Regions from separate parts of the Pseudobacter sp. genome, predicted to be linked through region 1. Evidence: riboswitches for the same ligand, from Rfam matches in the RefSeq annotation. Region 1 holds a riboswitch; each other region holds the start of a gene.
The links. Region 1 has a riboswitch for S-adenosylmethionine ahead of ACTHMC_RS26650 (trans-sulfuration enzyme family protein). Riboswitches for the same ligand answer to the same signal wherever they lie in the genome.

Region 1 (12,928 bases):
TTCCTTAAATCAAAAATGGCCGGCTATCCGGGCCTTTTCAATGCCTTGCTTCTCCTGTCAGCTTGCTGGCTGGGAAGAAAATAGAAAAATATTTTTCGTTCCACCCCTTATCCTTCCTTTTTCATGCGTCCATTAAACAGCGCGAAGCGCTACCGATGTAAATATGGGTCCACAAGACTTTAGAAAAATGATTGCCGCCTGGCTGGATGGCTCTCTCGATCAGGAGGGCAGGAAGCTGCTTTCCAAACTGCTGATGCAGTCTGAATTCCAGGAGGAACTGGATAAGATAATGCAGGAGCAACAGCTGAAGGGGTATGCGATGCAGGAGGGTTTTGAAGATGCTTACCAGCGGATGCGCTCAACACTGCAAACCCGCGTGGGCAATAGGACTTCATATTTCAGAAGATACTGGTGGAGCGCTGCAGCAGCCCTGGTGTTGCTGATTGCCGGCACCTGGTATTTCGCCGGTGAAACAAAAAAGGAAGGGACTGCTCATGCTGAACAGTCAACAATAGCAGTTATCCAGCCCGGACAGGAGGGAGCTACACTCACCCTGGCCGATGGAACGAAAGTGCTGCTGGATACCCTGGGCAATGGCATATTTGCCAATCAGAACGGCGCAGCATTGTACCTGCAGAACGGACAGCTTGAATATAAAAATACCGGTGAAGAAAATGAAAAGGAAACATTCAATACGCTGGCAACACCCAAAGGCAGACAGTTCAGGATCATGCTCCCGGATGGCACTGTGGCCTGGCTGAACGCGGCCAGTTCTATCAGGTACCCTACTAGGTTCGCGAAAAATATCCGTAGGGTGGATATTACAGGAGAAGTGTATTTCGAAGCTGCGCCTGCAACAGAACAGGGCAGGAGAGTTCCTTTTTTAGTGAATGCTGATAACAGGTTTGAAGTGGAAGTGCTGGGCACTCACTTCAATGTGAATGCGTATGAAGATGAACCTTTGCTGAACACTACCTTGCTTGAAGGGAAAGTGGCTGTAACAGGCACACGCACCAAACAGAAAGTATTGCTGGAGCCCGGGCAGCAGGCTTCCCTCCAAAAGAAGCCAGCCGCAAAAGAACTCAGCGTAAGAAAAGCAGCCACTGGAAAAGTGATGGCCTGGAAGAATGGTGTGTTTGATTTTGAAGATGCCAGGCTGGATGAAGTGATGCGTCAGTTGAAAAGATGGTACGATATAGATGTGAAGTATGAAGCCGGCGTGCCCGATATTGAATTTGTTGGAAAAATGACCAGGGATATACCCTTGAATGGTCTGCTTATAGCATTGGAGAAATCAAATGTGCATTTCCGCCTCGAAGGAAGAACACTTGTGGTAACTCCCTGATACAATATTATACTTATCCGCCTTTCCTCCTATGTATAATGAAAAGCCGGAATCGATTGGCCTCGGTTCCGGCAACGTTTCAGCTGATCCTAAAAGGTTTCGCAACCACTTTTATTTACAACCAAAACAGTTCACAAGTTATGCAAAAAACTGCTAATGGTTGCCTGTATCTCCGTGCCCTGAACGGATGCAGGCTGCCTGCACAAATCTCTAAAGTGATGAGGCTGCTACCTATTTTCCTGTTCACTGCCCTGGTTTCGGCGCATGCCACCGGCACTGCCCAGTCCGTTACCATCTCCGGCAGGGACATGACCCTGAAACAGGTTTTCTCTGTGATCGAGCAACAAACCGGTTATGTGTTGTTCAGCAATAAAGAGCTGTTGGCCGATGCCGGAAAGGTTTCCCTGTCCATTGCTGATATGCCCCTACAGCAGGCGCTGGGCCTGATCCTGAAAGATCAACGGCTGAATTATATGATCCAGGGAAAAACCATCATTCTTTCGCGCAAAGCATTACCCCCTCCGCAGCCTGAATTACTGATCCTGCAGGTAGCACCGCCCATCACGGGGAAGGTCACTGATATGGATGGTATTCAGATGCCGGGCGTGAATATCCAGATCAAAGGTTCCGGAAAAGGCGTGGTATCCGGTGCCGATGGGAATTTTTCAATAACCGTCAACGAAGGCGATGTACTGCTCTTCTCTTTTGTAGGATATGCGCCGCGCGAGGTAACTGTTACTGCCGCCATGCTCAAAGGCCAAGTGCCACTGACAGTGAAGCTGAGCCCGGCCAACACCAAACTGGATGAAGTGGCGGTGGTGGTGAATACGGGTTATCAGCAGATCTCCCGCGAGAGAATGACCGGGTCTTACTCTTCCGTACAAACCAAAAGACTGGAAGGTAAACTGCAGCCCAGTCTGCTCACTGCACTGGAAGGACAGGCCGCCGGTGTTGCCATCACCAAGGGCGGTAAGGTGGAAGTGCGTGGCAGGTCCACCTTCCTGGGCAATGGAGAACCCCTGGTAGTGGTAGACGGGTTTCCTGTTACGGGTGGACTTGAATCCATCAATATCGATAATATCGAGACCTTCACTGTGCTGAAAGATGCCGTGGCCGCCTCTATTTACGGCGCCCGCTCCTCAAACGGCGTAATAGTGATCACCACTAAATCTGCGAAGAAAGGTAAACTGCAACTAAGCTATAAGGGCAGCACCGGGCTTACAGAACGCCCCCGCCTGTCTTACCTCAATAAGACCAGTGCGGCTGATTACGTGGATGCAGAGATCGCCAATTATAACAGTGATGCGGCCACCGTAAGGGATGACTATAATTACTACACCAGTTACGGCCGTGTAACACAATTGCTGGTAATGCATGAAGATGGGCTGATCACGGATGATGAATTGAATACAGAACTGGATAAACTACGCGGGAACAATACCATGGACCAGCTGGAGCGCCACCTGTTCAGAAACAGGTTCACGCAGCAGCATAATTTATCCATTTCTTCCAGCACCGATAAAAGTGCCACCAATGCTGCCATCCGCTACATCACCAACCAGAATAATATGCAGCATAGCAGCGACAACAGGTTGATACTCGATCTGAAAAACGACTGGAAGCCGCTGAACGGTGTAACGGTAAAGCTTTTCTCCAATATCAATTTCAGCTCCAGTAAGTCACCCATGAACACAGCGGATGATGTAACGGACTTCACCACCTGGAGCATCATGAGGCCTTATTACAACCTTGTTGACCAGTCCGGTAATCCGCAGGACATTCCCGCAGTAAGGCCTGAGATACTGGATCTGTATGCAGATTATGGTAACAGGTATGGCGGTCTCAAGAATATGGGTTTTAATCCTCTGAACGATCAGGCCCTTGAAACTACGAGGAACCAGAACTACCTCACAAGGCTGGGTGCCAGCGTATCCGTGAACATTATTGACGGGCTGAATGCTGAAGTGGGTGGTGTCTGGAGCAGGGGAAGCGGACTGTTGCGAAGCATCCGCGATGTGAACTCATTCTATGTAAGAAGTCAGTACAATGCTTCCTCCTCGAGGGCAACTCCCGGCAAACACTATCTGCCTGATGGAGGCATCATTTATGAAACCCGCAACCAGAGCGAGTCTTACACTTTGAGGGCGCAGGCCAATTATGGAAAGACATTCAATAAACTGCACCGTATTTCGGTTATTGCAGGCGGTGAGATAAACAAAGACGTGCTGGATAATAATATCTCTCCTGCCAGACCGGGTTATAACGATCAGGCAGGATCTGTTCAGCCTTTCAATTATATTGATTATAACAGCTATGCTTATTCGGCCGACTGGCTGTTCGGTGACGACTATGCCACATTGCCTAACGGATCATATCAGTTCCGCGATAACAGGTTCGTGTCTGTATATTCAAATGGTTCCTACGAATATGATAACCGCTTCATCCTGAGTGGCAGCATCCGGATGGACCAGGCCAATACCTTCGGCACCGATCCGCGCTACAGGTACAGGCCTAACTGGTCTGTGGGTGGCACTTACAAACTGGGACAGGAATCATTCTTCCATGTACCCTGGATCGATAAGCTGAACATTCGCGGCTCTTATGGTATCAATGGGAATATCTCACTGACTGAAGGACCTTATCTGCTGGTAGCACCGGGAGCCTATTCCCCGATCTCCGGCGGTATACCCTATACCATATCATCATTGCCCAATAATTCACTCCGCTGGGAGCGCACGCTGATCACTAATGTGGGAACGGATATGAGCTTGTTCGGGAACAGGCTCAACCTTACGCTTGATTTCTACAATAAGCTCAGCAAAGACCTCTTCTCGCCTGACTTCATCGATCCTACCTATGGCAGGTTCTCCGTTACACGGAATGCAGGTGCAGCCAGGAATACAGGTATCGAGCTTTCCCTGGAATCCGATGTGATCAGGAATAAGGATTTCGGCTGGAATGTGTACTTTATTGGAAGCTACAATAAAAGTAAGGTACAGGAGTTCAATTTCGATTATCCCAGTACCGGCTTCCTGACGTATAGTGCTGCCGCTCCCAATGCAATTCTGGGCAACAACGCAGGTGCTGTATTGAAACAAGGCTATCCCCTGGATGCCATCTTTGCTTACCGTTTTGCCGGACTCGATGATACGGGAACGCCACAGTATTATACGGAAGAAAAAGGTAAAGTGTACGGAAATGAAGTAACGGTAAAAGATATGGTGTATGCAGGAACGGCCAGACCGAAATTTGTATTGAGCCTTACCAACAGTTTCACTTACCAGCGCTTTGATGTAAGCTTCATGTTCATCTCCCAGCTCGGGGGAGTGTTCCGCAGGGATGCATTCAACGGTAACAATATCGATCACAAGGATGTTGGCCAGCGCTGGCGCAAACCAGGTGATGAACTGACCACTATCTATCCCAAATTATCTGCATTCAGCTCGGATGCCTGGTATTTCCCTTATTCAGATGTTCTGGTGGAAAAAGCAGACTTCATGAAGCTGAGGGACGTTACGGTGTCTTACAGGCTCGATAATAAGATCTGGGGCAATACAGGTCTCAACAGCGCACGGATCTATTTTCAGGGCCGCAACCTCTGGACGGTGAAAGCCAATAATGTGGGTATCGACCCTGAAGCCATCGAGCAGGGGCTCAATGCCACCGTTGTCAGAAGACTGCCGCTGATGCCTGAATTCTACATCGGATTTTCCGTAAACCTGTAAACTAACTATCATGCTTATTCGAAATATATCTATATTCATTGTCAGCGCCATTATGATCAGTTCCTGTAAGAAGTACCTGGACGTTAAGCCCAAAGGAAAACTGATCCCGGTAACAGTGGCGGATTACGATCATTTGCTCGACAATACCAATCTCATGGAATCCAATTTCCTCGACCAGAACAAAGGCGCCAGCCTGTCCGGGCTGGGAGATAATATCGAGATCACGGAAGGGCAGGCAAAAGTGGGGTATGTACTTGCCAGTCACCCCAACCTGGAACGGTATTATGCACATGTTTACCGTCAGCCGTACAAAGACCCGAACCTCCAGGATTATTTCTGGAGCAATGGTGTGTTAGGTATCTATCCGCAGATATCCTATTTCAACAACGTGATAGAAGGGATCCGTGGCATTGCCGGTAAGGCGGCTGAAGAAGAAGCCATGGGAAGAAGGTCCGTTGCACAGGCGCTGGTGGCAAGGGCCTGGTGTTATTTCAACGCCAATGGCGTATACGGGCCGGTCTACAAACCCGGAACGGCCAATGCCACCAAAACCATTCCTTACGTGGTAAGTCCAGATATCAACGTGCGTATTCCCGATCTCTCCACTTCCGGGGAAGTGGTGAACAGGGTGCTGCATGATCTGTACGCTGCGCTGCCTGATCTGCCTGAAAGATCCACCTGGCCTTCAAGAGCCGGCAAAGCAGCCGGTTATGCCATGCTCGCTTATTGTCATTTGTTCACCCAACGATACGACAGCGTGGAGTATTATTCAGATCTGGCCTGGAATGCAGGAGCAGCAGGCAATCCGGCGAATGTGCTTTACAACTACAACCAGTTCTCCTGGAGCACTGCCAATCCCATTACCAGCCCTATAATATCTGCGCAGGATACCAGGCTGCTCCTGGTAAACAACCGTGAAATGCTGTTCTACCGGGGAACCGATAAAGATGCAGGGATCGCCAGCCAGCTTTCGTATCCTTCCGCAGCTTTGATGGCCTTGTATGATCAGGCGAATGACCTGCGCTGGAAATTTTTCTATATCAATGCGCCCGGATATAAAACAAACCTTGGCGGAGGTTATGATGATGGTACACGAATCAGTAATTACCGCTTCCGGAAAATGAAACTGACAGAAGGATTTTCATGGCCCGAAGTATTGCTCATGCGCGCTGAAGCGTATGCCAGGAATAATAAACTTTCACTGGCCATTGCCGACCTCAATACGCTGCGCAAATTCAGGCTGCTGACCGGAACTCCTGATCTGACTACAGGCACACAGGACCAGGTGATCCAATGGGTGCTGGAAGAAAGAAGAAGAGAACTGCCGGTAGGTGGACTGAAAAGATTCATGGACCTCAAACGTTTCACATTGGATGCAGGAAAGCCCTGGTCCCAATCACAGATCACACATACTGTAGGCGGACAAACCTATACTGGCACCATCGACTCAAGGGATTTTATATTCCCTATTTCAAATGTGGTGCTGAAGTTCAATCCCAACTGGGGGATTTCGTTGGAAAACCGCCCGTTTTAATCATTAATGTACTACTATGAAAAAGTTGATCGTTGCAATAGTGCTGACGGGACTGTTGACTAACCTGGCTGCACAAACGAAAATTGTCATCAAAGGGATCGTAAAAGGTGATACGAAGGGATACAATAAGATCTATTATTTCGGAGACAATGTGAAAGAAGATTCTGTTGTAATGAAGGATGGCGCATTTACCATCAGTATCCCATGGGAGCCTGGTGTTGTGCCTTTCCTGTATTCTGAATATGATTCCAGGACCATGCAGGGGCCACCGGCTTTTCAGCTGGTGCCAGACGGGTCAGGCGTCATTTACCTGAAAGTGGCGGATATCACCAAAGGGATGTTTTCCGGTACTGTCAGCGGGAACAGAACTGCAGTGGCTTTCCATAAATTTGAAACAGGCAACAGGAAACTGAATGAAGAGATCAAAGCAGCGCTCGAAAAACGTTTTCCTCAGTCCGGCAAAAACGACACTAACAGAATAAAAGCGCTTGTGCAGCTGAAGCGGGAGAAAGTGCTTCCTTATGTGACCAGGTTTGTAGAAGCAAATGCCTCCTCCTACATTGGCGCTTATGTGTTGAGCCGTTATCAGAATATGCTCACTACAGCAGATCTCGAAAGGTTATACTACAAGCTCAGTCCTGCTCAACAGGCATCGGTACCGGGTAAGCCGGTGGGTGATCACCTGAATGGACTCAAGCTGGCTGCTATTGGCAACGAGGTAATTGACTTCACTTTACCAACGCCGGAAGGGGACAGTATTTCTTTCAGCAGTCTTAAAGGTAAATACCTGCTGATCGATTTCTGGAGCAGTTGGTGCGGGCCGTGTAAAGCTTCTTTCCCGCACATGAAAGCCGTATACAAAAAATACGGCGGTGAAAAATTTGAGATCCTCGGCATTTCCATCGATGAAGTGAGATCAGCCTGGCTGAAAGAGCTCAATAACCAGCAGCTTCCCTGGCCCCAGGTGCTGGATACGAAGAAGGTGTATATAAGTGGTTTTGGCGTAACTGGTGTTCCTACTGCCTTCCTGGTTGGTCCGGATGGTAAGATCCTTATGAAGGAGATCGGTTTCGATAAGAACGGGAACGGACAGATAGAAAAAAAGCTGAAAGAATTGTTTGAGCAATAGAGATTGAAAGTATTGCTATGAAAACGAAGAGGCTGTATCATTGATTTGATACAGCCTCGCTTTTTTAATTCAATCTTTCAAACACTAAATATTTAAACGATCCCGGCCAGCTCCAGGCTTTTCTTCTTGAGCTTCCTGATCTCCACATCTTCAATAATGGGGTCAGGTGCCAGTACCAGGGATGTATTATTTTCCCTCCACCAGTTATTGCTGCGCAGTTCCTGGAATGCCACTACGCCCACCAGGTATTTGCGGTCGGTTTCAGCATGCCATTCTTCGATCCACTCGAACTTGTCTTTGGGGATGAATTTCCAGTCGTCGAAGCTCACATACACGCGAACATAGAAGTCGTTGGTGAGCTCCTGCGGCGTATGGTGGTAGAGTTTCTTGTATTCGTATTTGTATTGGTAACGGAGCGCTGACAGGTCGCTCAGTACTGCAGATGCAGTAGGGAAGCTGCCTGCGCCTTTTCCGTAGAAGAATTGTTTGTCGGAGAATCCGCTTTCGATCACCACCCCATTGTATTCATTCTTTACAAAGGCCAGGTGGTCGTCGTGTTTGATGAACTGTGGCAATACGAATGCGGCCACTTTACCATTCTGGAGTTTCTGTGCCTGTGCCACCAGTTTGATATCGTAATGTTTCTCGCGGGCAACATTGGCGTCTCCTGCCTGGATGTTCTGGATGCCGTTAAATACGATATTATCGGGATGCTCGATAATGCCATAAGCATGAGTGAGCAGGAAGGCCCATTTGTTGACGGCGTCATAACCTTCCACATCCAGTTTGGGATCGGTTTCGGCAAAGCCGAGTTGTTGTGCCAGGATGAGCGCATCGCGGAAGTTCAGGTTCTCCTCGAACATTTTGGTGAGGATGAAATTGGTGGAACCGTTCACGATGGCTTTGATAGAGTGGAGGAGGTCATTGTCGTAATACTCTTCCAGGTTGCGGATCACGGGGATAGACGCACAGGCGGCGGCTTCGCAGAGGAAGGAGCGGTCTGTTTGTTTCTGCAGTTCCAGCAGTTCGGGCAGGTGCTCAGCAATCATTTTCTTGCTGGCGCTCACCACATCCTTTCCGTTCTTCAGGGCAGTGGAAACAATATTGAATGCATTCTCTGATTCATTGATCACTTCCACGATCACATTGATCTCGGGGTCGTTCAGCAGAACATCTTTATCCGTAGTGAACAGAGAATCTGGTGCGTTGCGTTTCTTTCCGGGGTTCTTGATACAGACTTTCTTTATGCTGGCTTTCAGAGATGGTGTCTGCTGAAGCACTTTATAAAGTCCTTCGCCTACTACACCAAAACCGAATAAGCCGATCGTCAGTTGCTTATGTGCGTCCATCGTTGATGATTATATATTGATAGTTGATTTGATATCGTTACATGGTTACTTCCCATTCGTCTTCAATGAGCTTCCAGTCATTGAAGGACTCATTGCCGCCGCGGATCTTCCAGTCAGAATCGATGGTCAGTTTGGAACTGATGCCACCCCTGGGGTTGCAGATCATTACGAGGCGCATTCGCGTTGGCTCGTAAGCTGCCTGGAGATCATCATAAATGATATTGATCAGCCGCTCATAGGAAGCAACGATATTGCGCAACTGGAAGATGTATTGCTTGAGTGATTTCAGTTCTATCACTTTCTTTCCGGGGTAGAAGGTGAGGTAGATCACGGCAAAGTCCGGTTGCTCTTTAACACCGAGGAATGTGAATTCCGGGATCTTGATCTTTATCTCGTACGCCTGGTCTGTAGGGTTCGGGATACCTTTCAAAATGCTACGGTCTATGTCTTTGTACGTTTTTAAAACTTCTGTGCTCATATACTTGGCTTAACAGGCAATTGTTTGCTTGCCTGTGTTGATTTTTTCCAGTTTGGCTGCGCTTGTATTGAATGCCTGTTCAAGGTCGCTGATCAGGTCCTGTACGTCTTCCAGGCCAAGGCTGAGCCTGATGAGACTGTCTGAAACACCCGCCGCCTGGCGCTTTTCAGCGGGGATGGATTTATGCGTCATGCTGGCGGGGTGGCTCACGAGGCTCTTGATGCCTCCAAGGCTTTCTGCCAGTTTGAAGAGCTGTGTGGAAGTTACCAGTGCAGTGGCTGCATCGATATGATCGGCCTTCAGCGAGAAACTCACGATGCCACCGAATCCTTTGGATTGTTTTTTCGCCACCTCATGGTTGGGGTGGGAAGCCAGTCCGGGATAATATACTTTATCAACGGCAGGATGCTGCTCCAGGAATTTGGCGATGGTGAGTGCGCTCTCACAATGCTGACGGAGGCGCAGGTGCAGCGTTTCGATGCCGCGGATCACCAGCCAGCTGTCGAATGGCCCGAGGATATTACCTGTTGCATTCTGAAAGAATTTGATCCTTGCTCCGAGCTCGGGGTCTTTGGTTACAACGAGGCCTGCAATGAGATCACTGTGGCCGCCGAGATACTTGGTGGCGGAATGCACCACGATGTCTGCTCCGAGGAGCAGGGGCTGCTGCAGGGCAGGAGTGGCGAAGGTATTGTCTACACAGAGCCAACAATTACTGGCCTTTGCGATTTTAGCGATGGCCTGAATGTCTGAGATCTTCAGTGTTGGATTGGTGGGTGTTTCCAGCCAGATCAGTTTGGTATTGGGCGTGATGGCGTTGAATACTTTTTCGGGATCGGTTGTGTCCACAAAATTGATCTTTACGCCAAACTGTGCATACACCTGTGTAAAGAGGCGGTAAGCGCCGCCATAGATATCATCTACCGCCACGATCTCATCGCCTGTTTTAAGGAGTTTGGCAACGGCATCGATGGCTGCGAGGCCTGATGCGAATGCGAGGCCTGTGGAGCCGCCTTCGAGCTGAGCGATGAGAGTTTCCAGTGTGGCGCGCGTGGGATTGCCACTGCGTGCATAATCATAGCCTTTGTTCACACCCGGTGCTTCCTGCACAAAGGTGGAGGTCTGATAGATAGGTACTGATACAGCTCCGGTCAACGGATCAACGGGAATGCTGTGAATGAGTTGTGTTGTCGCTTGCATGATAAACAGTTTTTGTGATGAGTGCTGATGAATGTGTTTTTTTCAGTGCGCACCATCGTTGATGATTGTGATTAAACAGTGTTCTGCGACAGCCATTATCAAGAGTGGAAAACGATCGGGAGAGTTGTTCTGCGCGGCTGCGGAGGCTGGCAAGCTTTCCTGCAGGGGCAAAAAAAAACTCTTCCGATAGTCAGGAAGAGCTTTTCAATATGTTTTGAAGGCGTATTGTTTGAAGCTATTATCTGACTTATCAGTCCGCTGTTAAGCGGTGGTATTGGCACCTTTTCCTCTGTTTTTGTAAACGGAGAATAGGTTGTCAAGGCTTCATCGGGCCATTTCCCTCTGCCTTTCTTGATAAGAGATGTAAAAAGAACTGGTGCAAAGATAATCAGCAATCTGATATAAACAAAAAAACCTGGAAACCGGAGTTTCCAGGCCTATAATAACGGCGGAAAAGAGACCGTTTAGAATCTGTATCCTACAGAAACACCGAAACCGGTATTCTTGGTTTTGCCTTCAGGCTTTTCTCCCTCGAATTTCGGGGCGAGATTGAGCATGCCTAACTGGGCATTGAGTTGAACAGAGAATTTGCTGGCGAACTCGTACCCGAACAGCAGGTTACCACCGGCGTCGATACGTTTCATCGGAACTTTACCTACGTAATCAGCAGCTTTTGCATCGTTCGTGAATTTGATATCGGCTTCGCCGTCATCACCTTTAAACTTGCCTGTTACGCCGATACCTACGTAAGGTCCCACACCCATCAGGAGTTTGCCCTGACCCAGGTCAGCTTTGTAGAGGAAGTTAACAGGAACTTCAATATAGCCGATGTTTGCTTTTACGTCACCGGAACCTTCCAGTTTTGCGCCTTTGGTGCTGAAAAGCACACCTGGCTGAAGGAAGAACTCGTCAGCAAGAGGAATTTCAGCATTCACTCCAACATTGAATCCGGTTTTGAGTTTGTTATTGTATTTATCGCCACTTGCATCTTCACCTGTCAGATTCTGAAAGTTTACACCTGCACGAACACCAAAAGTGGTTTTGTTCTGTGCCTGCGCTGCACCTGCCATCAGAGCTAAGATTGCGCTAAGAGCCAAAAATTTCCTTTTCATTTGCTTGGTTTTTGTTTAAGAATTGGTTTGTTTTTAAGGGTTGTTTATGATTACTGATTTGCTTCTTTCTTAGCCTCATTCTTCATTTTCTCATTGGCTGTGATCAGGAAGTTAACGCGACGGTTCTGTGCGCGGCCTTCGTCTGTATCATTGGTTGCAACCGGAGCTGATTCGCCATAACCTTTTGTAGTTACACGTCCGCTTGCAACACCATTCCTGGTGAGGTAACCAGCTACTGAAGTAGCTCTTCTCTGAGACAGCTGCATATTGTACTCATCGGTACCCCTGCTGTCTGTGTGGCCCTGAACCTCGATATTGGTATCAGGATAATCTTTCAGGATGGCAACCAGCTTTTTCAGACTTGCTTCTGTTGAAGGAGTCAGGTCAGCTTTGTCGTAACCAAACAGTACTGCATTCTTATCTGCAAACTCAACAACGATACCTTCGCCTACACGCTCAACGGTGGCTCCGGGTACTTCGTTCTTGATCTCAGATGCCTGTTTGTCCATTTTTTTTCCGATCACAGTACCAGTAACACCACCCACTGCGGCCCCGATGATGGCGCCCAGTGCCGTATTCCCTGCCGCTTTACCGATCACCGCACCTACTGCGGCGCCGCCGGCCGTTCCGATTACTGCTCCTTTTTGTGTTTTGTTCATGCTGCTGCAGCCTGCTAAAATCACAGATACTGCCATAATTCCTGTCAGGGTGTTTTTAAGTTGTTTCATAAACTTTTTTTTAAATGTAAATCAAGGTAAACTTCCAATGAACTGATTGTTCGCTAATTATTCAGAGCAGGCTAAACGAGGTCACAAAACTCATTAAAATTAGCAATACTACATACAGTAGAATATCCACCTGATCTTGAAAACTCATCCTTGCCTTTTCAATTTTTATACCACAATAGCATTCTGGTACCTATCTCATTGACAATGAGCTTGAAAAAGTAGTTGGAGTTCTACAACTTTTCCGGTCTGCTTTTGTTCTTATCTTTGATGTTTCCCCGGTGTGGACTGCGATTTGTGTAATTCTCTCAATAAAATGCAGCCCGGAAAC
Region 2 (12,928 bases), on a different contig from region 1:
TGAGCTTCTGCAGTGCGGAACAATACCAGGTCTGCAGTCTGATCATCACGGAAACGGAATTTCTTGTATTGCAGGTAACCTTCACGGCCGGGATTGCCATCCCAGTTGAAGAGTGTTTTACGGATATCTCCGTCGTTGAACAACTCTTTGAAGAACGGATCAGCCATGAAGCTATAGTAATAAGAGGAGGCAGATGTTACATCCAGGAAATGGAAACTGTAGCTGCCATCGCTCTGGCTGGGGATCTCCGGATGGCCCCAGATCCATTCTGAGTTGCTTACGTTATTAAAACCGGTGGTGTAATCGGCCTGCGCCATGTAAGGATAACCTTTTTGTGCTTCAGTGGCTGCGTCAGCTGCCAGCTGCCATCTGCCTGAATAGAGGTAGGCGCGTGCGAGCAGTGCATATACCACGTTGGTGTTGATCTTGTATTTGGCATTGCGCTGATAACCTGCTACCAGGGGCAGTGCATCATTGAGGTCTTTATAGATCTGCGTGTAAATTTCTTTCAGCGTTGCCTTTGGATTGCCCACTGTAGTATCGCTGCTGGGAATAGTGTAGAGCGGTATTGTTTTAGTGAGCGAATCTTTCTGATAGGAATACTGGAAGAAAGAAACGAGAGTGGTGTAAAGATGTGCACGAAGCGCCAGCGCCTGGCCTTTCAATACGTTCTTTGCGGTGGCATCTCCCTCCACTTTATCTACATTGGCGATGATGATGTTCTGGTTGTTGATGATCTTGTACAACTGGTTCCACACGGCGCTTACACGGCTCTGTGTTTTGTCGTTGATCTGCGTGAAGCGATAGTTTGGTGCATAGCTGTATTTGGTAACGATGAGGTTCACATCATTGCCCATGGCGTCACTCACCAGTGTGAGGGTCTTGAAGCCGGGATTGCCGAAAATACCGCCATAGAAATCATCCATGGTTGAAGCCCAGGCTCCTTCATAAATGGCATTGAGGTTCGCCAGATTCTTCAGCACGATATCTCCCGATACGGCATTGGAAGGGGAGGTTTCCAGTTGTTTGTTGCAACCTGCCAGCCCGATGACCAGTGCCGCGATATATATGAGATGAAATGTCTTTTTCATGATTCAATTTTTTACTGTTAACATTATAATCCTACCTGCAGGCCAACAGAAATGGTTTTCATCTGCGGATACTGGTAATAGGTAGTTCCCTCGATGGATTGCTCGGGGTCCATTCCTTTATGTCCGTAGAACGTGAGCAGGTTCTCTCCGAGTGCATACACTTTCACGTTTTTCAGTCCAGCCCTGCGCGCCAGGTTGTTGGGCAGATTGTAACCGATCTGCGCTGATTTCAATCTTGCATAGGTAGCATCATAGAGCCAGCGGGTGGAGGTTTGGGTGAAGCTCAGGTCGTCTGTAGTGAACCTGGGAACGTTGGCATTCCTGTTATCGGGTGTCCATCTTTCAAGCAGTTCTGTGCTCCAGTTACGACCGGGGGCTACAGCACCCGACATGAGGGATACATAATCCAGGTCAAGTACCTTTCCGCCGAGGCTGTAGGCCAGTACAAAGGAGAGCTCAAATTCTTTGTAGCTCAGTGTGCTGGTGAAACCGCCGGTGAGATCGGGGAGGGAGGTGCCTGCGTTATAGAGGGTACCCTGACTGAAAGTGCTGGTGGTTTCTTTCTTGCCATCGGCTCCTGTCTTGTACCATTGCGGGTTTCCTGTGGTGGGATCAACACCAGCCCACTCGCGGATATAGAAATCGTAGATAGAGCCTCCAACAGCCAGGCGCTTGGTGCCGCTGATGATCTCTTTCTGTGGCAGTTCCAGGATCTCATTCTTGTTGTGCGCGAAGTTTACGCCAACCACCCATCTCCAGTCCTTATTGCTGACAGCCACTCCATTCAGCTCTACTTCAACACCGCTGTTGCGGAGCTTTCCGATATTGGCGCTGATGGAAGTGAAACCGGTGGAACCTGCCATCGGTCTGCCATAAAGCAGGTCCTTGCTGGTCCTGATATAATAGTTAACGGTACCGTATAAGCGATTTTTAAAGAAACCGAAATCTGCTCCTGTGTTCAGCACCAGGTTGCTTTCCCATTTGAGCTTGGGAGTAGGGAGCCTGGAGGTGATCACACCACCGTTGCCAAGGTTGTTCTTGATGGCAAAGAGCGCCAGGTAATTGTAATAACCGGAGAGGGCGTCGTTACCGGAAGAACCGTAGCTGGCCTTGAGTGTAAGGGAGCTGAGCCAGTTCACTGATTTAAGGAACTCCTCTTCAGACAAACGCCAGCTGGCGCCTGCAGACCAGAAGGTACCCCAGCGCGAGTCAGGAGAAAAGCGGCTGCTGCCGTCGCGGCGGATAGATGCCGTTGCGAAATATTTTCCGAGATAGTTGTACTGTGCCTGTCCGAAGTAGCTGAGTTTGGCGTATTCATCGGAGGTACCGGTGAAGTCGTTCAGCTGTGAAGCGGCAACGGGCTCATAGAGATCGGCCAGTGCAAATTTCTGTCTGCTGCCGCTGAGGTCGCCGGTCTCCAGTTTGTAGAACTCCTGTCCTGCCAGCAGGTTCAGGTGATGACCTGATTGCAGATTGATATCGTAGGTAGCGATATTGTTGAAGGTGAAGCTGAGGAAGCGCGTATTGCTTTTGCTCACCGTTCCTCCGATCTGGGCATCTTCACCTACCAGTGGGTTGGTGTAGAAATGTGAATTGGAGTTGATATAGTCCAGGTTAAAGCTGGTCTTTACTTTCAGGTTGTGTATGATCTCGGCTTCGAGGAAGGTTCTGGCTGATACGTTCTCGCGTGTGTAGCGTGATTTGTTCAGCGGCTGTGAACCGATGAGGTTGTAGCGTGGTAAAGCTGCATTGGGCCTGTATGCGCCGTAATCGTATTGAACTTCACCTGTGATCGGGTCCAGCTTGTAACTGCCATCAGCATTGCGCTGGTAGATGGGGTAAAAGCTGGGGATGGTTCTTCCGAACAGGACCACATTTGCCTGTTTGGAATCGGAGGAAGTGGGATAGTCCTGTTCAGTGGAGCTTGCGTTCAGGTTCAATCCTGCTTTCAGCCATTTTTTAGCCTGGATGGTGAGGTTGCTCCTGAAGTTATAGCGTTTGAAACCTGATCCCAGGTAAGCGCCTTCATTATTCGTATAACCGGTACCTATATAATAGGTGGTTCTGTCGGAACCGCCGCTGATATTCAGTTGTGCCTGTGTATATTTTGCGGGTTGCAGCATGGCTTCTTCCCAGTCGTCATTCCAGAGCGGGGTAGCGCCTGCCACCAGTTTACCGTCTGTGCCAACGGGTTTGGGAAATGCGGAGCCGTAAGGGTTGATGGCAAGATCCGTAACCAGGCGGTCAGAAGCTGTTTGTGCAGCCTGTGCTGCTGTCTGGCCGTTGCTGAGGGCTTTATTGCGGAGGGCTTCCCAGTAGAGTTCAAAGTATTGGTTGGTGCCGATCTTGTCGTAGTCTTTCGTTGCGCGGCTGCTCCATCCCTGGTTGACCGTTGCATTTACGGCAATGTCTTCTCCTTTTCTTCCCTGTTTGGTGGTGATGATGATCACGCCGTTGGCGGCGCGTGATCCGTAAAGGTTGGCGGCAGCGGCATCTTTCAGGATGCTCACGGAGGCGATATCTGCGGGATCGAGTGCATTGATGTCGCCATCATAAGGGGCACCGTCGATCACAAAGAGCGGTGCGCTGGAAGCATTGATAGAACCTACGCCCCGGATGCGGATGGCGGAACTATTACCAGGCTGTCCGTTTGCGGAAGTGGTCTGTATACCCGGCGCAAGCCCCTGCAGGGCATTGGTGAGGTTGGGAGTGAGCCTGTTGTTGAGTTTGTCTGAACTGATCACGCTGACAGCTCCCGGATATCCCGAGCGCTTTACAGTGGTATAGGCAACGGCCACCACTTCTTCGAGGGTGGAGTTGGAAGCCTTCAGTAAAACGGTGATATTGTTATCAGATTTTACATCCACTTCAATGGTCTCCCTTCCAACAAAGGAGATGGAGAGCACTCCTTTTCCTTCAGGTAATTCCAGCTGGAATTTCCCCTGCGCATCAGTGGTGGTGATACCGGAGGTTTTACCCAGCGTAATGGTTGCCCCTTCGAGGGGTTGTTTGCTTTCAGCAGTCATCACAACACCCTGGAGGGTCCTTTTTTGTGCATATAGCCCGATGCTGACGAGTAGGGCCAGCAGGAGCGTTACATTTTTTTTAAACATGTGTATGTAGAATTAATAGTAGACATGATAATCCCTTTCCGGTGTTATGCCTTTTTTATGCATATCAGCGGTTGTGCAATCCCGTTAGGGATGCGTCAGTTTTTTACTTAGTGTTTTATTGAGATGGGTGGTAACCTATCCCATACAGCAGCAACAACAACGGTATTGCATGCTCAGGGGTGTTGTGCAAATTGAGGGCAGCGGGAAAAAAACATGTTTCATTTCAGTGTGACTTTTAAATAGACAACAATCAGCCAGAAAACGATGCAATGGAAAGTAAACAGATATGCAGGAGTATTCAACTACCTCATCTTTCTCCTTTTCAGGAGCAGGAATCAGCACCTTATACTATGGGTTTGTACAGGTTGCCAAGACGTCAAAGGGCCTTTCCCTCGGTCTGTTCTGGATAAGTTGTTGTGAAAGAACTGTTGTTTGAGGATGCAAATATAGAAAGCATAAGTTAGTCTACCAAAAAAGTAGGGTAATGTTTGCCTGAAAGATTTTTGAGTGGTCATATTCAATGATCGCAGTGTTGAAATGCGGTGCTGAATTGAACAAACTTATCTGGTAAAGGTTGCGGAGTAAGCGTAAAGGATTTTATGAATTGGTGTGAACTGCCCGCTGAAAGCCTTGCCGGGCCTGATACGTCGATGATGGATGTACCCTCCATTCTGCAATTTTAAATTCAATTATTTCATTTTCCTTATTTTTAGGGCCCTAACAATGACTAGTAAACTGCACCCTGAAGAAGAATTGCTCCTGCAAAGAGTAGCTGATGGCGATGAGATCGCTTTCCGCGAATTGTATGACCGTTACAGGGAGAAAATATATTCATTCGCTGTTCAATTGACAAAGTCGGAAGACAAAGCGGATGAAATAGTGCAGGAAGTTTTCATGAAGTTATGGGCCAATCGCAACTCGCTCCAACATGTTCAGCACTTCAGTGGCTGGCTTCACCGGATAGCACGGAATCTTTTTATAGACGCGTTGAGGAAAATTGCCCGGGAACAGGTTGCCCGGAAGGAACTGCTATATCTCAAACAGGACAGTACGGCTGTTTCTCCTGACCTGTTGCAGAACAAAGAGCTTGCAAATGCCCTGCAACAGGCGTTAGGTAAGCTCTCACCTCAGCAGCGGACCATTTTTGAAATGAGCAGGATACAGGGGATGAAGCGGGATGAGATCGCCAGGGAACTGAAACTTTCTGAAAATACGGTGAAAGTGCATCTTACCCGTGCATTGAATTCCATCAGGGAATATCTCAGCACTTATCATCACTCCGGCCTGTTGGTGCTGTTACTGATGTTCCTGGCAGAAAAAAATATCCAATAAATTTTATGGATCCGGTAATACCAGTTGGAATTACCATCGTCTTATCATGGTCCGGTAGACTCCGGGCCAATTAATCACTGATTTTCTTACCATGAAAGAAGACGAAAAGTTGCTGGGGTCGCTCATCAGAAAATACATTGATGGAACTGCCTCCGGCGAGGAGGTGCACCAGTTGATGGTATGGATCGACAGTAAGGAGGGAGCTGGAATGGACGAGGTTCTCGAAGCCTGTTTCGAAGAGGAGGAAATTGTGTATCTCCAGCGGGAAGGAAAGGCTGAAGAGATCTTTCAGGCCATTGTCCGTTCGGGAAAAGCAACAGTTGTTGCAGGCCCGCTGAAGCGGAAAAGGTGGCTGCACTATGCAGCTGCGGCATCCATCGGTCTGCTGATACTGGCAGGTATCGGTATCTATGAAATGAGCAACCGGCAGGATAAGCCGCTGGTAATAACCCCGGAGGTACAGGATATGATGCCCGGCCGGGCTGGCGCTGTGCTCACGCTCGCAAATGGCAAGCAGATCATACTTGATGATTCATCCACGGGACCTGTGACCATTGAAGGGAATGTAACTATCCGGAAAGATGGCACCACGCTGCGTTACGTGCAACCTGATCCCGGAGTGGGTGGAAATATCATCAATACTATTCGTACACCTGTGGGACGGGATTATTCGCTGGTGCTTGCTGATGGAAGTATGGTATGGCTGAATGCGGGGTCTTCTATCCGGTTCCCTGTTGGATTTTCCGGAAAAACCCGCTCTGTAGAGATCACAGGTGAAGCGTATTTTGAAGTGGCGAAGAATGCCGCCAAACCTTTTGAGGTCTCAGTTGGTGATATGAAGGTGGAAGTTTTGGGCACCAATTTCAATATCAATGCTTACAAAGAGGAAAAGAGCATCAGTACAACATTGCTTGAAGGCTCTGTGAGGGTGGTAAGCGGTAAACAGAAACTATTGCTGAAGCCGGGTCAGCGCGCCAGGCTGATCAGGGCAAACAGGGAAGATGTAAATGCTGAAAATAAGCTGGTGCTTGAAAATACCCAGGACCCTGTGCAAACAGTTTCGTGGAAAAACGGAGCTTTCACCTTCCATGAAACAGACCCCATCATAGTACTGAGGCAACTGGCCCGATGGTATGATGTGGAACTCGAATTTCCACAAGGCATCCCCACGGAAAGGATCAGTGGAAAGATGGGAAAGAATCTCAAATTATCTGAAGCCTTGTTCATATTGAAAGCCCTGGGCATTCGTGCAGAGTTGCAAAACCGGAAACTGGTGATAACTCAATAACGCCGCGGCCTGCTGAAACAGAATTCTTCACTTAAACTCATTCCGATGATCACTTAGTACCGGTGAGGATCAGCCTTAACAGAAACCGCCACGTGGTCTAGACGCGGCGGCAGGTGTTGCGGGCTAATCCCTAATCAATTATTCCGAGAGAATACAGCTTATTTATTAACCCGAACACTGCAAAAGTATGCAAAATGGCGCGCTTTTCCGGCCATCTGCTGTTGGTGCAATTACTGCTTATGCACCACGCAGATCAAGGCTGGCAACCAAAACGATCATGGTTATGAAATTAACTTTGATACTCCTGACTGTAGCCCTGCTCTCTGCCCACGGAAAGGGAGTTTCTCAAACTATCACTTATTCCGGCCGGAATGTGCCACTGGAGAAAATACTTCAGGAAGTGGAAAAACAGACAGGCTATCTGACTATCTACAATTCCAATCTGCTGAACAATGCAAAACCGGTTAACATTCATAAAAAGAATGTTCCGTTGAATACATTCATGCAGGAACTGCTCAAAGACTTGCCCGTTAATTTCTATATCCGGCAGAATACGATAGTGCTGGAAAAGAAGACCGAAAATGAAAAAGACCCATCTCTTCCTTTTGTGGACCTGCTTCAGTTGCTTTCACGCGATGAAGTAAACAGGGTGGTCACCGGCGAAGTGACAGGCCCCAATAACCAGCCGCTGGTAGGAGCCACCATCAGAATGAAAAGATCCGGAGTATCCGTGGTCAGCGATGAAAAAGGCCGATTTGAGATCGGCGCCGTAAAAGGCGATGTACTGGTGATCTCCTATGTGGGTTATATCCAGCAGGAGATAACAGTGAATGATGAAGGATCGCTTCGGATAATTATGCAACCGCGCATAACCATATCCGATACTATCGTGATCAGCACAGGATACCAGCAAATAAAGCCCGAACGTTACGTTGGGTCAGTGATCACCGTAGACAGTGCATTGTTCCACCGTCAGGTGGGGGCTACGCTGTTCAACAGGTTGAACGGCATTACCAACGGACTCCTTTTTTACAGAGACCTGGGAACGCCGCAGATAGAACTGAGAGGACCCAGCAATTTTGGCGGACAATCAGTTGACAAGAACGGGCTCATGAAGATGAACCCGCTGATCATTCTTGACAATTTCCCGTTTGTAGGAGATATCAATAATATTAATCCGAACGATATACAAAATGTTACCATATTGAAGGATGCGGCTGCCACTTCTATATGGGGCTCCAGGGCAGGCAATGGGGTGATCGTTATCACCACCAAGAAGGCGTCCCTCAACAAGCCACTGACCGTAAACTTCAATAGCAGCATCATTTTTCAGGAAGTACCGGATGTATATTATTTCCCCCGGATATCCAGTGCAGATGCCATTGCCATTGAAGAAGATAAATTCAGCAGGGGGTATTTCGATGGCATACTCAATACGATTTATGCTTTCACACTTACCCCTGCGGCGGAGATCATGGACAAGCGGAGAAAAGGCCTGATCTCACCTGAAGAAGCGGAAGAGCAACTGAACAGCTTGCGTAATCATGATCTGCGCAGCGACCGGGAAAAATATTATTTCAGGTCTACTGTGAACAGGGACCATTTCCTGACTGTCAGCGGATCCGGTAACCTGGTAGGGTTCAAGCTTTCTCTCGGGTCCAATGCCTCACAGTTTCAGTACCGTGGCGACAATGGTACCGTGAGGCATACAGTATCTACCAATCTGGTAATGAAACCAACAAATGGAGTGGAGATCTTCGCCGATATGAACTATGCTTATGGAAAAGACAGGTTTCCCGGTCCGGGCGGAAACGGATCGCTTGCGTACGACAGACTGGCTGATGAAGAGGGCAATCATCTGCCTATATATACCACCTACCGGAAATCTTTTCTGGATACGGTAGGGGGTGGTCGCCTTCTCAACTGGGTGGAAGTACCGTTGGATGAATTGAACAGGATGAACTCCACCCAGGTCAGTAATGGCATACAGATAGGGATGGGCACAAAGATAAAAGTGACCAGCTGGCTTTCAGCCGGGATCAATTACCAGTATTCCAACACCATCAACAGGACCAGGACGCTGGATGATTTGAATACCTATTCCACCCGTGACCTGATCAACAGGTACACTGATCCCAATACCTATGTCAGCGCTATCCCTATGGGTGGAATCCTGGAACTGGATAATTCCTTCCTGAAAGGCCAGCAGATCCGTGGCATGCTGAACTTTGCCAGGAGGGCTGGCGAACATGATCTGGATGCTCTTGTAAGTGCGGAAGCCAGTTCCGTGAACCGGACAAAAGATCTCTACCGAGTGTACGGTTATGATGAGGCCAACCTTACCTACAATAACAGAATGGATTTTCGAAGCTACTTCCCGTTATACCTTGGAGGGACCAGTACCATCCAACCCAATCAGCGTATGGAAGCAGGAACGGACAGGAGTGTTTCGCTCGCAGCCAATTTATCCTATACTTACCGGAGCAGGTATAATTTATATGCAAGCGCAAGAAGGGATGGAGCAAATATTTTCGGGATCAAGACCAACAACAAATGGAAGCCTTTCTGGTCAGTAGGCGCAAGATGGAATATCAGCGAGGAGGCATTTTACCGGTTGAGCTGGCTGCCTTCCCTTGTTGCCAAGGTTACCTACGGATTTTCAGGTAATGCCAGCAGTGATGTTCCTGCTTTTGCCACCATCAGTTACAACAGCTCGAATATGTACGGTAACCCTTACGCCTATGTATCCACGCCACCCAACCCTGACCTGCGTTGGGAAAAAGTAGGTCAGCTTAATCTGCTGCTGCAGTTCAGTCTGTTCAAGACCGGAAGGATCAACGGATCAGTTGAGTGGTACAGGAAAGTGGCTACGGATTTGCTGGCGGATGTAAAAGTGGACCCAACCACCGGACTGCAGGGCGTTACCAAGAATTCAGGTATCATCACCAGCAAGGGCGTGGAGCTAACCCTGAACTCACGAAATATTGTATCCAGGAATTTCAAATGGAATTCCACTTTCAACTTCACCACCCTGAAAACGGTAGTTACAAAATACCTCCTTGATCAACGTGCACTGGTGGGCGCACCGGGTTTCATCCGTGGTCAGATCATGGTGCCCCTTTATGCCTATGAATGGGCCGGCCTTGACCCCGACAATGGTGATCCAAGAGGATATTTAAATAAAGAGATCAGCAAAGACTATCTGCAGATTACCCAGGACTCCGCACAGCACCAGGTATTTGTTGGCAGCTCCACGCCACGTTATTTCGGCAATATCATGAATAGTTTTTCATACCGCAGTTTTACACTTGCTTTCAACATCATGTACAAGGGAGGTTACTATTACAGGAAGCCTACCATTTCCTATGCCAGGTTAACCAATTATCATGCGGATTACCTCCAAAGATGGAAGGCTCCGGGGGATGAGCAATTCACTAATATCCCTTCATTCGATTACAGTGGAAATTATTACAGGGAAACATTCTTTGCCAATTCCACCGTGAATGTAGTCAGAGCGGATCATGTATTCATCGATAATGTGAGTCTGAGTTATCATTGGGTGAATAAGCTGCCGGCGAAATTATCGATAAAGAGTTTTGACCTGGATATCTATGCAAGCAGATTGAATCTCCTTCTGTACACTGCTTCCGGACTGGGCAAAATACCGGACTATGGATTCACGCAGAGTGATAACCTGCCGGGCAGGCAATGGTCTGCAAGGCTTTCCCTCAATTTTTAAATCATTTTCATAATCAGTTCTTATGAATTGTTATACCCGTTCAAAGGCATTGATATTTCTTGTTACAATTCTGTTATTGAACATTTCGTGCAGCAAATACCTGGATGTGAAATCTGATCAATCCAGGTCTGCCATTTCTTCCCTGAAAGACCTTCAGGCGATCCTCAACAACAGTTATCTCTGGGGCATCTGCGGCGCTATGTCTAATGATGCCGGTGACGAGTATTATATTAGTGAAGGCAGATATCCCAATCTCTGGGGTGGTCAGCAGGAAGTGTATACATGGGAAGATCCCGGCGTAACAATTGACTGGGCGAATAACTTTCAAAGGATCTATCCCTTCAATGTTGTATTACAGGAACTTGACAAGGTAAAAGGCGGCTCCCAGCAAGAGCGTGATCAGATCAAAGCGCAGGCCTTATGCCATCGGGCATTCTTCTTTTTTGACCTTGCGCAGGTTTACTGCCCACCTTATCACACTACTACTGTTTCCCTACCCGGACTTCCTTTGCGGATGGTTGCAGATGTGGAAGCCACTACACCAAGATCCACGGTGGGAGAGACTTACGAGAGGATCATCACTGACCTGAAAGAAGCAGCCGATAAGTTGTCTGTGGGAAGGCCAACCCCTGATAAGATCGATAAGACAACGGCATTGGGAATGCTTGCCCGTGCTTACCTGGCTATGGGAGATTACCCCAATGCAGGTATATATGCTGATAAATACCTCGCTATCAAATCAACCCTGGTTGATTACAATACGGTAGATAAAGTTATGCGTGCTCCTTTCGGTGTCTCCAATCCGGAGATCGCTCATTATGTACTGAAAGAAAGCATTGCCTGTTATCCTGAAACCTATGTGGATTCTACGCTCTATGATTCTTATGAAGATGGTGATCTGAGGAAACCGATCTTTTTTGAAGAGAATCCTGATGGAACACACCGGTTCAAGGGCAGTTATGCGTTCGAGGATTTTTCTCATTATGCAGGTGTTGCCACCGATGAAATGTATCTCATCCGTGCAGAATGTTATGCGCGTGCCGGCAAAGCATTCGAAGCTATGCAGGATCTGAATAGCCTGATGGAAAAAAGATGGGATGCTGCAACCTTCACTCCCTTTATGGCCACAGATGCCACGGCAGCGCTTCAGCTCATTTTGCAGGAGCGCCGCAAAGAACTGATATTCCGCGGAACGCGCTGGTCTGACCTGCGCAGGCTCAATCTTGAAGGTGCCAATATCACACTTACAAGAAAAATAAACAACAGGACCTACACTTTGCCTCCAAACGATTACCGTTGGGTATTCCTCGTGCCGCTGGAAGTTATGAATATGAACAGCTGGCCGCAGAACCCCAGATAGTCATTTAATTCACCATATAATAAACGCGATTTATGAAAAGCAAGTTCCTTGTATTGGGAGCGATACTGATTGCATGTCTGTACACGAACGCCCAACAATCATTAACTGAAGTAGATGCAGGAAGCATGATGCCCGATATTGAGCTCGGTACTGTGCTCAACCACAAAGGAGAAGCGTACAATGGCATTACCGGAAAAACAAAGATCTCCGATCTGAAAGGCAAATTGCTCATTCTCGATTTCTGGACTACCAATTGTTCCGCCTGTATCGAAGGGTTTCCGCATGGAGCTGAATTACAGAAAAAGTTCGGCGACAAAATCCAGTTCCTGCTGGTGAATGCGGATGAGTCGCCTGAATCCATCAAAAAGTGGCTTGAGATTTTGAAAAAGAACAAAGGCCATGATGAAACAGTACCATCCTCCTTACCTATGGTGATCAATCCCGTATTCAAAAAACTCTTTCCTTCACGTGGAGAGATCGGTTATCATGTCTGGATCGATGGGAAAGGGATGATCCGTTTGAGGGGCATCAATCAAAACACTCATTCAAAGAAGATAGAAGAATTGCTGGCAGGAAAGGAGATCAGTTTTGTTCCTGACAATGCACGCCTGTACAAGCCTGAAGTGGCCTATGCCGTTTCTGCCAATGCAAATGGCGGGAAGTCTGTAAAATTCAATTCCAACTTCAGTGTATTTGATCCCAATATTGCCAGTGCCTACGGAACCGGTGTTACGAATGAGATCGACAGCATTGCCGGCACACGCCGCAATAGCACGATCAATATTGATGCCGCCGAGATCTACTGGTATTTTCTGCGGGATACTTTTAAGGGCAACAAGAAGATCATTGCCGGCAAAAATATAGTAGTGGATATGCCTGATCCTTCCATACTCGGTGTTTATCCTCCTTACTATAACGGGGAGATCACAGATGAAACCTACAGGAAAACGAAGTACTCTTATGAACAGATCGTTCCGTTAAGTGTATCAGAAGCTGACCAGAGAA
Region 3 (5,992 bases), on a different contig from region 1:
GCTTGAAATGTGCATGAAAGCTCAACCGGTTCAAGAGGTTGAGGTGCTCCCAGTCGCCCAGGTAGATATGTTGCGAAGTGATCTCCGTATTGAAGGCCCATTTTTTGGCGATGGGGAATTCGCGGCCGATACCGTACCCAAAGCCCCAGGCTTTATCGAGCGTATCATTCCCATAACCCACACTAACACTGGCCAGCAGGATGCTGTACAGTTTGCTGTTACCCGTTTTAAAAGCGCCATTGAAAGGCATGGCGTCATTGGTAAATAAACTGAGTTTATGATATCCCTTGAAAATGATATTGATCAGACCGATGCTGTAGCCATCGGAGGTATCAGCAATATTCACGAGACCTATCTGAACGCCTTTCAGTTTTTTGGTGTAATTGAGTATGGAAGAGACCTGTATGCCGTTCAAGGTACCGCCATTCACGTTACCCAGACCGCTGACCTGAGCTCCCTGCATATGACGTCCGTTCAGGTTCAGTAATCCGCTGATCTGCGCTCCCTTCATGTCTTTCCAGTTCACGTTCACATTGCCTGCCAGCTGTGCGCCCAGGGTATAGCCTCTTGAGAAATTACCCCAGCCTGCGATCTGTGCACCGGTAAAGGCATTGCCTGCCACATTGTAATTGCCGCTGCCCTGCATGCCGGAGAAAGCCTTACCCACAAAGTTGGCAAAGCCGCTGAGCTGAGCCCCTTTGAAAGTGCCGCCGGTATGGTTATAGATCCCACCGATCTGCCAGCCTTTCACATTACGCTTCACAAAATTGCCGATGCCACCCACCTGGAATCCATTTACACTATCCAGCACCGTATTGTGGATGCCGCCGATCTGCACGCCGTTAAAGCTGGCTCCATCTATATTGAGCAAGCCTCCGATCTGCACAAAACGCACGTCTTTTTTATCGATATTGAAAAGCCCGCCCAACTCAAAACCGTTCACACCTCCGGAATACCCCCCAAGAATATTGAAAGAGAAATTATTGATTACCTGGCTGTTCAGCTTCCCGTTTGAGCTCATGCCTGGTACAAACGACACCTGGTAAGGCCTCACGGTAAAGAACTTCCGGAGATTGAGGGTCTGGATCTGCTGCATGGTACTGAGCAGGAACTTACCCATGGAAGTTTTCTCCACCATCACGGAATCCGTTTTTCGGTAGGTATAAAGCCAGTGCGTACTGTCCGGCCCATGCACGGCCACCACAATGGAATCAGGCGCCTGAAAGGTATAAGGGCCAATGATAGTGGTCTGATCAGAGATCTCCACCGGCATGATGGTGATGCTCAGTTGCTGGTTGTACTTTGGGCGAACGGTAATGGTAGTGTCTTCGTAATATTGTTTACTAACGGTGATGCTTGCCTGCTTATATTTACCCTTCAGCTTCAGTTTGAAGAATCCATCCGTATTGGTCTGCGCATAAGCGAGCTGGTCTTTCTCAAATACACTGGCATTCACAACACGGTCACCCGTCTGATCGTCAAAAATATAACCACTTACATAGTACTGGCTTTCCTCGCTCACGGTCTGCGTGGTCACCAGCGGCACCTGGATGGGCCTGCGGCGGATGATGATATAGTTACCGCTTTCCTTGAACTCATACCCCTCATTGAAAAGGGTATTGAGAATATAACCTACAGACCTGCTCTGCACATTGAATGTAACCAGGCTGTCCTTACGGAGTATATTACTGTTATATGAGAAATAAAAATTTGCCTTATTACTCAGGATCTCCAGTACATGGGCCAGTTGCTGGCGATTCACTTCCAGCGTAACGATGCGGTTCAGCGGCGTCTGTGCTACACCTGACTGATAAAGGAAAAGAAAAAAAAGAAGGAACAAAGCGCAAAGGCCTTTCTTTTTCACATTGGTTATTGTTGTCATGCTGCTGCTATACTATGCCTATTTCAGGATGATGAGAGAATCCTTTTTACTTAAGTTTATCTGCGGAAATGTTTCCTGTATAACATTCAATACTTCTTCTAGAGGCACATTATAAAAGGGAACATCGATCTCGAGGCTTTTCAGGGCAGGATTTTCTATAACGATATTTACGTTGTAAGCTTCATTGAGCACCTGCACCAGTTTCCAGAGCGGCGTATTGTCGCAGACAATTTCGCGGGTACGGTAGAATTTATAGAACTGATCCGTTACCGGTTCCTTGGTGAGCGCAGAATCATTTGCTTCGATCTCCAGTTTTTCTCTCTGTTTCAGCTGCACTGATTTTGAATCATGCTCCACTTTCACCAGTCCGCTCTCCACAATCACTTCCGTTTTTCCATTGGCACTTTTTACATTGAAGCTGGTTCCCAGTACAGTGATGGTCACATCATTGATGGTAACGATGAAGGGTTTTGATATATCCGGTTTCACCTGGAAGAAGGCTTCCCCGTTGAGTTTTACATTTCGTTTATTTCCTTTGAATTCAGCCGCATAGGAAATGGATGAATTCCTGTTGAGTGTAATAACAGAGCCATCGGGCAGGGTTTCCGCCTTTGCTTCAGCGGTGGCGGCCAGTACCACCTGCTTGCTGTTACTGTTACGGAAAGGCACCAGGATATAATACAGCAAAGCGGCAACGCCCACCAGCATGATCACAGCAGCGGCCACGCGGGTATCATACCATTTTTTGCGAACAGGTTTCACCACGGTCATCACCGGGATATCCTGCTCACCCGAGACCCGCTGCTGAAAGCGTTTCCAGGCATCGTTCTCATCCGCTTCGGTTGTAACAGCCAGTTCCTGGCTCCGGTCCCAGATGAATTTGAACTGTTCAAAATACTGCCGATGCTCCGGATCTGCATCTATCCAGTGCTCCACCTCACGGCGCTCACTGGCAGAAGCCTCATCCAGCAGGAATTTCACCAGCAGGTCATCGCTCATATTGTAAAATTCGGCATTCAATCAGTTTTCGTTTTAGAGGTTGGTCAGGATTATCAATAACAAAGGCAGGAAGTCCACCAGTTTGCTGCGCAGCAACTTCAAGGCCTTCCCCATCTGGTTTTCTACTGTTTTGATGGAGATACCCAGTTTGTTGGCTATCTCCTGGTACTTGAGCTCTTCAAAACGGCTCATCTGGAAAATGGTGCGGCACTGTTCAGGCAACTCACTCATCGCTTTCCTCAGGTTCTGTTCAAGGTCGCCCAATAATATTTTTTTGGATGCAGTTTCTGTATGTTGCTGGTTCATCTGGTAAGTGGCATGCGCCTGATAGGCCATTTTCACTTTCTGATGTTTGATGTAATTCAGGCTTTCATTGTAAACAGCCCTGTAGAGGTAGGCAGTGAGGGAGGTCTCTATATCCAGCTGTCCTTTTCTTTCCCAGATCTTGCAGAATACATTCTGGACCATCTCTTCGGCAGCCATATCGTCTTTAACGATGGTATAGGCATAAGAGTGCAGGCTCTTAAAATGACTTTTAAAAACTTTCTCAAATGCCGTTCCCAGCAGATGGGTTGAACCTGCTTCTGTTACTGCCATTCGTAGACTTTGTGTTCTGGCTCCAAATATAACTGCTTCGCCCAATTGACCTTTAGGATATATGACAACCGGAAAATGGTTTACCCCTATGGCAGCATATAAGTTTGAACAAAAAATAATGCGGCAACATCAAAATGATTGGGACTCAACATCTTCTATCTTGCTTTTTACATAGTTGAGGTACTTATCCCGGGCCAGGATGGCGGCAAAGAGGCCGTCGTGCGAGGAGCTTGCCCTGAATGGATTGGTAGCGGTATGGCTCCGGTAAGCCTGCATCGTGGATGTGGCGTTACGGGCTGCGCGTACAAAATAGACTTCGTCCATTTCCGTATTGCCGGTCTTGAAATACTGGTAGATTTCTTCGTTTTCCCGGAGGAATTTTTCGGCATGACGCAATTCCTTTTCCCAGAAATTACGGACCTCGTGGAGGTCGCTCCCGGATTCGGGATGAAAGAGTGTGGCCTTATAAACCAGGGCATAATATTCCAGCATCCCGGTAAAGGCAGGTTTAACCGTTTTGAAGAACCAGATCTCATCATGGAGAGACCTGAACTGACGGTGATTCAACAATTCCAGTAAGGCATTCCAGTTTCGTTCACAAGTTTGAAAACAGCATTCGATCTGCTCCTTTTCGGTATCATGCCGCTTACCACAGTCATCCATCTCAACCAGCATCTGTTCATACAGTTGACGATATTGTTCTTTCATAGCTAAGACAGTTAAAGCAATTCCTGCCAATGTTGCGTTCGTAACATGTATTACCCTGACCAAAGTGTAATACTCCAACAACTGTCCTCTAAACTGTAGTAAAAAAAAGCAGGGAAAGTAAAAACAATCCCTGGTTAGACCAAACGGTCACATGAGAAAATCTACTATTAAACAAACTTTACTTTGCAGCGCCAGTACTGGGTTTCAGAGATAGGCGCAAACAAAAAAGCTCACCTGATTTACGTCAGATGAGCTTCAATTATATAGGAATGCCCGTTACAGGCATTGTCTTTCTTGAAAGCTATACTCTGACTTATCTATCCCCTTTCAGGGGCAGGAATTGGCACCTTTTCCATCAGTTTTACAAACGACGATGCATTAAGTTTGCTCTGATGGAAGGTTGTCAAGGCGTCATCGGGCCCGTTTCCCTCTGCCTTTCTTGATAAGTTATTCCTTAGAACGTGGCAAATATATACAGTCTTATCCTATCAACATATACTTGCCCGAATATTTTTTTATTGTGTTTCTACTACACTTAATTACCGAACCTGTTACACCAGATATCCGAAGAGCGTATCATCCTTGTTCAACTCGGTGTAATTGATCTGAAACAACTGCATTTTCTGCAGCAACGCCTCATAATCCGCACGGTTCCGCAACTCTATACCTACCAACGCGGGCCCGGTTTCCTTATTGTGTTTCTGATAATATTCAAAGCGGGTGATATCGTCTTCCGGTCCCAGTACATCATTCACAAATTCCTTCAGTGCGCCAGGTCTCTGGGCAAAGCGGATGAGGAAGTAATGCTTCAGCCCTTCATACTGCAGGCTCCGCTCCTTGATCTCCTGCATCCGGTCGATATCATTGTTGCTGCCACTTACCACACAAACAACTGTCTTGCCTTTGATCTGTGCAGCATAATCATCCAGGGCAGCGATACTCAATGCGCCTGCGGGTTCCACCACAATCGCATCTTCATTGTACAATTTCAGGATGGTGGAGCATACCTTTCCTTCGGGCACCAGGTGCATTTCATTCAGCACTTCGCGGCAGAGTTCGAAGGTGATATCTCCTACCCTTTTCACGGCAGCTCCATCCACAAATCTTTCGATATTGTCGAGCGTCACCGGGTGACCTGCTTCCAGCGCGCGTTTCATACTGGGCGCGCCTTCCGGCTCAAGGCCAATGATCTTTGTTTTGGGAGAATAGGTTTTGAAATAGGATCCAACGCCGGCACTGAGGCCGCCGCCGCCAACGGGCACAAAGAGATAATCGATATCACTCTGGTCTTCCAGGATCTCCACGCCTACAGTGCCCTGGCCTTCGATGATCCGGAGATCGTCAAACGGAGGGATGAAGGTCATGTTATTGGCTGCTGTGAATGCGCGTGCAGCTGCAGCGCAGTCGTCGAATGTATCTCCCACCAGCCTCACTTCAATGCTGTCTTCCCCGAACATCCTGGTCTGGGTGACTTTCTGGTTGGGAGTAATGATGGGCATGAACACCACACCTTTTGCATTCAGTCTTTTGCAGGAGAAGGCAAAGCCCTGGGCATGATTACCGGCACTGGCGCAGACAACACCTTTGGACAGTTCCTCCGGAGAGAGGCTGCTCATCATATTGTAGGCCCCGCGCAGTTTGTAGGAGCGCACCACCTGGAGGTCTTCCCGTTTGAGAAAAATCTGCGCATCATACTTACGGCTAAGTGTATGCGAATACTGAAGTGGCGTTCTGTTCACCACTTTGCGAAGCCTCATGGCCGCTTTATGAAACTCGAGACCTGTCATCAGGTTGCTTGCTGTGCTC

Region 2: linked by a shared signal. The riboswitch ahead of ACTHMC_RS27715 (SusC/RagA family TonB-linked outer membrane protein) and the one ahead of ACTHMC_RS26650 (trans-sulfuration enzyme family protein) in region 1 are both predicted to bind S-adenosylmethionine.
Region 3: linked by a shared signal. The riboswitch ahead of ACTHMC_RS05750 (RteC domain-containing protein) and the one ahead of ACTHMC_RS26650 (trans-sulfuration enzyme family protein) in region 1 are both predicted to bind S-adenosylmethionine.

Annotation. Positions count from the first base shown of each region.
Region 1 is NZ_JBQCGW010000300.1:70,768-83,695, forward strand. Features, by position in the region: gene ACTHMC_RS26615 (RNA polymerase sigma-70 factor) at 1-84, shown strand, start outside; gene ACTHMC_RS26620 (FecR family protein) at 164-1,345, shown strand; gene ACTHMC_RS26625 (SusC/RagA family TonB-linked outer membrane protein) at 1,486-5,070, shown strand; gene ACTHMC_RS26630 (RagB/SusD family nutrient uptake outer membrane protein) at 5,081-6,604, shown strand; gene ACTHMC_RS26635 (TlpA family protein disulfide reductase) at 6,621-7,733, shown strand; gene ACTHMC_RS26640 (homoserine dehydrogenase) at 7,826-9,082, opposite strand; gene queF (preQ(1) synthase) at 9,120-9,560, opposite strand; gene ACTHMC_RS26650 (trans-sulfuration enzyme family protein) at 9,570-10,760, opposite strand; SAM riboswitch class I at 11,005-11,121, opposite strand; gene ACTHMC_RS26655 (porin family protein) at 11,225-11,872, opposite strand; gene ACTHMC_RS26660 (OmpA family protein) at 11,923-12,600, opposite strand.
Region 2 is NZ_JBQCGW010000309.1:9,712-22,639, reverse strand. Features, by position in the region: gene ACTHMC_RS27720 (RagB/SusD family nutrient uptake outer membrane protein) at 1-1,091, opposite strand, end outside; gene ACTHMC_RS27715 (SusC/RagA family TonB-linked outer membrane protein) at 1,115-4,204, opposite strand; SAM riboswitch class I at 4,509-4,617, opposite strand; gene ACTHMC_RS27710 (RNA polymerase sigma factor) at 4,928-5,536, shown strand; gene ACTHMC_RS27705 (FecR family protein) at 5,628-6,824, shown strand; gene ACTHMC_RS27700 (SusC/RagA family TonB-linked outer membrane protein) at 7,108-10,563, shown strand; gene ACTHMC_RS27695 (RagB/SusD family nutrient uptake outer membrane protein) at 10,670-11,923, shown strand; gene ACTHMC_RS27690 (TlpA family protein disulfide reductase) at 11,956-12,928, shown strand, end outside.
Region 3 is NZ_JBQCGW010000059.1:301-6,292, forward strand. Features, by position in the region: gene ACTHMC_RS05735 (LA_2272 family surface repeat-containing protein) at 1-1,882, opposite strand, end outside; gene ACTHMC_RS05740 (FecR domain-containing protein) at 1,901-2,902, opposite strand; gene ACTHMC_RS05745 (RNA polymerase sigma-70 factor) at 2,915-3,478, opposite strand; gene ACTHMC_RS05750 (RteC domain-containing protein) at 3,608-4,186, opposite strand; SAM riboswitch class I at 4,497-4,635, opposite strand; gene ilvA (threonine ammonia-lyase) at 4,738-5,992, opposite strand, start outside.